DNA from 2 places in the Paenibacillus sp. RC73 genome. Region 1 is predicted to be linked to the other one. Evidence: riboswitches for the same ligand, from Rfam matches in the RefSeq annotation. Region 1 holds a riboswitch; the other holds the start of a gene.
What was found. Region 1 has a riboswitch for ZMP and ZTP ahead of ABH897_RS09215 (TIGR01440 family protein). Riboswitches for the same ligand answer to the same signal wherever they lie in the genome.
Positions count from the first base shown of each region.

Region 2: another riboswitch for ZMP and ZTP. It lies ahead of ABH897_RS22390 (bifunctional 5,10-methylenetetrahydrofolate dehydrogenase/5,10-methenyltetrahydrofolate cyclohydrolase); the one in region 1 lies ahead of ABH897_RS09215 (TIGR01440 family protein).

Region 1 is NZ_JBIYCV010000003.1:510,770-514,179, forward strand. Features, by position in the region: gene ABH897_RS09200 (L-threonylcarbamoyladenylate synthase) at 1-207, shown strand, start outside; gene ABH897_RS09205 (manganese efflux pump MntP) at 379-939, shown strand; gene ABH897_RS09210 (low molecular weight protein arginine phosphatase) at 975-1,559, shown strand; ZMP/ZTP riboswitch at 1,638-1,719, shown strand; gene ABH897_RS09215 (TIGR01440 family protein) at 2,007-2,594, shown strand; gene ABH897_RS09220 (serine hydroxymethyltransferase) at 2,719-3,410, shown strand, end outside.
Region 2 is NZ_JBIYCV010000011.1:40,975-44,384, reverse strand. Features, by position in the region: gene ABH897_RS22400 (sensor histidine kinase) at 1-482, opposite strand, end outside; gene desA (Delta(5) desaturase DesA) at 555-1,610, opposite strand; ZMP/ZTP riboswitch at 1,830-1,914, shown strand; gene ABH897_RS22390 (bifunctional 5,10-methylenetetrahydrofolate dehydrogenase/5,10-methenyltetrahydrofolate cyclohydrolase) at 2,028-2,894, shown strand; gene ABH897_RS22385 (cyclodeaminase/cyclohydrolase family protein) at 2,891-3,410, shown strand, end outside.

The DNA.
Region 1 (3,410 bases):
GCCGGCTATGCCGGAGAGCGCGTTTACACGCTGGGCAAGCTGGACGCACTCCATGAGGCAGCGCAGCGCCTGTACGGCGTGCTGCGCCGCTGCGATGAGGAAGGCGTCACCTTTATTTTGGCGGAAGCCTGTCCGCCGAAAGGGCTGGGAGACGCCGTTATGAACCGCCTGCTCAAAGCGGCGGGCCATCGGATCGTCCGTCTCTAGGACGGCGCCGATATTTGTCCAATGATGTAGAGGCTTTAGATGGATTAACTTTTCAGCATTGTTTCCTCTCAACTTATCCCGGTACAGGCACGTTCACCGTATGCTTGTACTGTTTTGCCTCTTGTCCGCATAACGTGTACAAGAGCGGACGGATATTTGGGGGGATGGAGTATGCTGGCAGCCTCTGCCCATGCCGGGCAGATTGTAACGATTCTGGTCATGGCTGTAGCGCTGGGGACGGATGCGTTATCGTTGGGCGTAGGGATCGGCATGAAAGGAATACGCCTGCGGGACGTGCTGCGGATCAGCACGGTCATTGGCTTTTTTCACATTCTGATGCCATTGCTGGGTATGTTCACAGGCCATTATATGAGTTCTTTACTGGGCCATGTGACGACCTACTTTGCAGGGGGATTACTCATCCTTTTGGGCGGGCATATGGTTTATAATTCCTTCAAAGGGGACGGAGTACAGGTGTTGGACCATCGTTCGTCCTTGGGCCTTTTGCTATTTGCGCTTGGAGTGAGCGTTGACTCCTTTTCTGTTGGGGTGTCACTTGGCATGTTCCAGAGTGATTTGGTACTAACCGTTCTGGCGTTTGGCTTTTGCGGGGGAGCGATGGCGATGCTGGGACTGCTGTTAGGCCGAAAGGTCAGCCGCAATCTGGGAGACTATGGAGAAGCGGTGGGCGGTGCCATTCTACTGGCGTTCGGCTTTATGTTTATGTTTTAATTATATATTATTTCAACATACGGGGGGTGAAGACGTTGAAACATATCTTATTCGTATGCACAGGGAACACCTGTCGCAGTCCGATGGCTGAAGGGATGCTGCGCAAGCTGGCTACTGAGCACGGACTAGGGTTGGAAGTGCGTTCGGCGGGAGTAGCTGCGATGGAAGGCACACCCATTTCCCGACATGCAGAGGCGGTGCTACGTGACCACAATATCTCGGATCAAATCACCTCAACTCCTTTGAACGGTGGGCTTGCCGAGTGGGCGCATCTGATTTTAACCTTGACCCAAGGGCATAAGCAGCACGTAATTCAGCGCTTTCCCCAAACGGCGGGCAAAGTGTTTACGCTCAAGGAATATGTGGAGGACCGGGATTCGGTGCTGAATGATGTACAGGAGCTGGATGGTCTGTACGCTTCACAACAACTGATGGGTTCGCTGGGGCAGGAGCTTTCGGCACGGGAGCGTGAGCGGATGATTGAACTGCATCAACGTATTCCGGGCTTTGATATTTCTGATCCGTTCGGCGGTCCGCGTGAAGATTACGATGTCACGGCTGGGGAAATCCGAACGGCGCTGCATAAGCTGGTGGACAAGCTAAAGGCATTGTCCGAATAAAGTTTGTATCACTCATCTATTTTGTACGGGATCTGTTGATTTTCGACGGTTAATCCGTTAAGATAAGGTGGAAAAACAAGAATCCGGTGTAACTGGCGACAAAAGTGGGATTAACCACGATGGAGCACCGGATATACGGCCGGTCGCCTGGGCAAAAGAGCAAATCCACATTGGCTGTGGACTGCTCTTTTTTCGTATATGAGCTAGGTCCGGCCTCCGGTGGCCTTCTGTCCAGACAAATGACAATGATTCTTCCGTGTGCTGTTACTTCGAGTATTCGAACCGAGAGAGGGTCCTTTTTTTAGTTGGGTCTTCCATTTTTCCTGCTCGAAATCCGATTCATCGGCTATAATATAGTCAGATTGTGATTCAGGAGAGAGTGTGTTGAACATGGGGCATAAGCCCGTGCCCAGTCTCTGTGGGGCTGTTCAACCAAAGGAGGTTCCAATGGCAGGACAATTGGATCATGAGGTTACGCTTGAAGCACAGACCGCTTCTGTCGTGAAGGAAATAGCAGAAGCAGCCAGTCTCAAGGCTGGTCGTTTGCTGGTTATCGGGGTAAGCACCAGTGAGGTGGCTGGAAGCAGGATTGGCACGGCGGGAGCGCTCGATGTAGCGCAGCAATTGCTGGCTGGAGTGGAATCCGTTAGCAGGGCGTATGGTTTTGACGTGGCATTTCAATGCTGCGAGCATTTGAACCGTGCGCTAGTCGTTGAGCGAGCCGTGCTGGAGCGGCTGGGACTGACGGAGGTTGCCGCCGTTCCCGTTCGTACGGCAGGCGGATCTATGGCTACCGTCGCCTATCGTGCGCTGGAAGATGCATGTCTGACGGCGAATGTACAAGCACATGCGGGGATAGACATTGGTGAGACGCTGATCGGTATGCATTTGCAACCGATTGCTGTTCCGTTTCGTCCAGGCCTTCGCTGGATTGGCGAAGCGCGTGTGACGGCGGCGTTCACTCGTCCCCCGCTCATCGGTGGACAACGAGCGGTGTATAGTCTGGAGCAAGAAGCCGGCGGAAGCTGTGACTAGCATTTGCAATTTGGTTTGGACAGCATGTTTGTATCTTTTTTGTATTGATGATGAGGTACCCAACAGAGGAGCAGGCGCTTGCCTGTATACCTGACAATTGACCATGGAGAGGGAGTAATCAATCATGATGGAACATTTGCGTAAAAGTGACCCGGCAGTGCTGGAAGCAATGGGACTTGAACTGAAACGACAACGCCACAATATCGAGCTGATCGCATCCGAAAATATCGTCAGCGAAGCGGTAATGGAAGCAATGGGCTCTGTACTGACAAATAAATATGCTGAAGGCTATCCGGGTAAACGCTATTACGGTGGCTGTGAGCATGTAGATATCGTTGAGGACATTGCACGCGACCGTGCCAAAGAACTGTTCGGTGCAGAGCATGCTAACGTACAAGCTCACTCTGGAGCGCAAGCGAACATGGCAGTATATCTGGCAGCTCTTAAACCTGGAGATACCGTACTGGGTATGAACCTAGCGCACGGCGGCCATCTTACACATGGAAGCCCGGTTAACGCCTCCGGCTTGTTGTATAACTTTGCCGCTTACGGTGTACGTGAAGACAACTTCCGCATCGACTATGATGAAGTGCGCAAGGCAGCCTTCAAGCATCGCCCTCGTCTGATTGTAGCCGGCGCGAGCGCATATCCGCGCACCATTGATTTTGAAGCCTTCGCTTCCATTGCCAACGATGTGGGCGCTCTGTTCATGGTCGATATGGCACATATCGCGGGTCTTGTGGCAGCGGGTATTCATCCAAGCCCGGTTCCGCATGCTCAATTTGTAACAACAACGACACACAAAACGCTGCGTGG
Region 2 (3,410 bases), on a different contig from region 1:
ACTTGAAGCCGATCACTTTTATTTCGGTTAAAAGTGGTTATCGGAATCAAGATTACACCAAGCAGATTCAGCAAAACAAAGGGAATCTGCTTAATAAAAACAGGATTTCCAGAAACAAAACCATAATTGATCAATCCAATGGTACAGACCATCAGAACAATATACAATGTAGTGAATGCGGCCTTGCTTTTGATATTACCAATCAGGAAAGCGATAAATATCGAGAAATACATATAGCTGAATAACAACGTCATGGTAATGGATATCGCAATCTGTACACTGGTCCAGAAGTAGATCAGCCAACCTTGAGCGACAAAAGCCAGTACATAACAAGCAAAAAACACTAAAATAATGATGGTACCCAGCACAATATGGCTTGTAGATGAGGAGCTAAAAAAATAGAAGGGCAGGATATAAAAGACGACCCATACATAAGGGTTAAGTCCCGTATTTCTTTGAAAAATCTGATACCATTTTTGCATCCTGCCCACCCTTTATCATTTCACTAATTCAGCTTATATCCCTTATCTTATCATACCGTGTTTCGTACAAAGTTATTTTCTTTCCGTACTCACAACAGGTGTGGGGACGGGTTTCGTAACGGCAACACGTTTGCTGAGCAACGGCTTCACTTGTTTAAAGGTCAAAAAGGTTTTCGTGCTTTCATCCCAAAGCCGGAACTTCAGAGATTGCAGACTTGTGCTCACCGTGATAGTCGTCGCTTTTTGAAGCTGCGGGGTGGCATCATGCGCCTTCTCCAAATTGTAATTCGGTACTTTCGGACTCAAATGATGAACGTGATGGAAGCCGATATTGCCCGTAATCCATTGCAACACCTTAGGAAGCTTATAATAAGAGCTGCCTTCTACGGCTGCATTAATATAGCTCCACTCTTCATCATGCTCAAAATACGAATCCTCAAACTGATGTTGTACATAGAACAACCAGATTCCCAGCACACCTGATACAAAAAAAATAGGTGCCTGTATCAAAACAAAATTCTGCCATCCGATGGCCCAGCACAACAGAGCGTACAATACGACGAGGGATACATTCGTCAAATAGGTGTTCATTTTTTCCTTGCGTTTTGCCTTCTTTGTGTTAAAGCGATAGGAAATCAAAAAAGTGTAGATCGGACCGAGTCCGAACATCCCCCATGGACTCCGGTATACACGATAAGCCAGTCGTGTCCATGCAGAAGCTTCTACATACTCTTCCACCGTAAGCACCCACATATCACCTGTGCCTCGTTTGTCCAGATTACTGCTGGTTGCATGGTGGATCGCGTGGCTATTTTTCCATTGGTCATACGGGCAAAGTGTAATAATACCTGTAATCGTGCCCACAATGTCATTCAGCCTGCGGCTTTTGAAGAACGATTGATGACCGCAATCATGAAAAATGATAAATGCTCGTATAACAAATCCGGAAGTAATAATAGTAATCGGAAGAGTCAGCCAATACGATACCGACAGACTAAGATAAGCGGCATACCATAGCAGAATCAGTGGACCCAGGGTGTTAATGAGTTGCAGAACGCTGGATTTCGTGTTTATTTTCTCGTAGGGAGCCATATTTTTTTTCAATTGGGCTAATGGGAGTTGTGTCATACTTATTTATGATCCTCCTTTAAAATGACGCCCATACTTTGATCTCGTCAGGCGTACATGTTGATCTAACCTCAGTATAAGGGGATACCTGTGTTGGATGTAGTCATAAACGTCAGTTCGGGAATATGACATTTGTCATATAGACAAATAACATGACCTCTTTGCCAAATGTTCACGGGTTTCTTTTCGGAAGATTATTTGTTAAAATATAAGGTAAATAACGCTGTATGTGACTGGCGAAGTCAGTGGAATCAACCACGAGGGAGCATACAATGAAAGCGTGCCGTTCGCCTGGGAGAAGTATTTGCAGAGGATTCGTCTGTCGTGACGACCTTGTGCAAATACTTTTTTTCGTTTTACAAGACCATGACACCCTGTTGATTCCATCATGCGATAAATTCAGAGGAGGTTCAGACTATGGCTATCATTATGAAATCCAAAGAAGCAGCTGAGCAAGTGTATGCAACGATCCGTAACAAAGTAGAACAAATGAAACAGCAAGGGCATCTCCCTCATTTGGCAACACTGTTGGTAGAAGGTGATCCGGCCTCTGCCTACTACGCCCGGACCAAGCAAAAAATAGCGGAGAAGCTGGGCATCTCCTTTCATCTTCATACCTTTGACCGCCATGTAAGCGAAGCTGAACTCCTTCACCTGATCGGCAGCCTGAACGAAGCCTCTCATGTACATGGTATTATGCTGGAATTGCCTCTTCCCCAGCATCTATCCGCCTCCGCCATTAAACAATCCATCGCCCCATACAAGGATATTGATGGAATTACCCCAGGCAACAAGCTGGCTACCGTTACAGGTGAAGCCGGGTTGTATCCCGCTACGCCTCAAGCCTGTATTGAGCTGCTCAAGCATTACGGTCACACATTGGCAGGCAAAAATGTCACCCTTGTCGGCATAGGACAGACAGTGGGACTCCCCCTTTTTCACATGCTGCAAAGAGAAAATGCCACCGTTACCGCCTGTCATGCAGGCACACGTGATATTGCAGAGCATTTGAGCCATGCAGACATTGCCTTTGTCGCAGTCGGATGCCCTGATGTGATTACACAGGATATGGTTCATCCCGGTTTGATTTTGGTAGATGCGGGAATTAACGAGACGCTGGAGGGAAAAATAGTGGGGGATGCCGCTTTGGACGTTGGGGAAAAGGTACATGCGATTTCTCCGGTTCCCGGCGGTGTCGGCACATTAACGACTGCAATCTTGTACAAAAATCTGCTCAAAGCGATTGATCTGCAACACTACTCCAGAGAGGTGGCCTATTCATGAGTGAACTGTCGTGGAGTGATTCCATCGGACATTTTCTAAGAGAGGCTGGAAGTGCAGCACCTACTCCCGGCGGAGGAAGTGTATCCGCACTGGCAGCGGCACTGGGCGCGGCTATGACCTCCATGACCGCCAACCTTTCCCAAGGAGAAAAGTACGCGCATGTTCATGGACAAATCGCCGAAGTGATTCACAGCATGGAAAACCTGTCCACACGCTGTGAGGAACTGATGAACGCAGACATTCAATCCTTTGAACAATACATGACCGCATTGCGCTTGCCCAAAGAAACAGACGAAGAAAAACGCTATCGAACCCATTCCCTACAGACCGCGGTGATCGCCGCCATTGAGGTGCCGATGCGTTTGCTGGAAGTATGCCGGGACGGAATGCAGCGTGCCTACAGTATCGTGGAGCTGTCCAACAAAAATGTCATTTCTGATCTCGGCATAGGGGCGATCCTGTTCGAGGCTGCCGCCCAATCCGCCCTGCTCACCGTTGACATTAACCTTGCTTCCC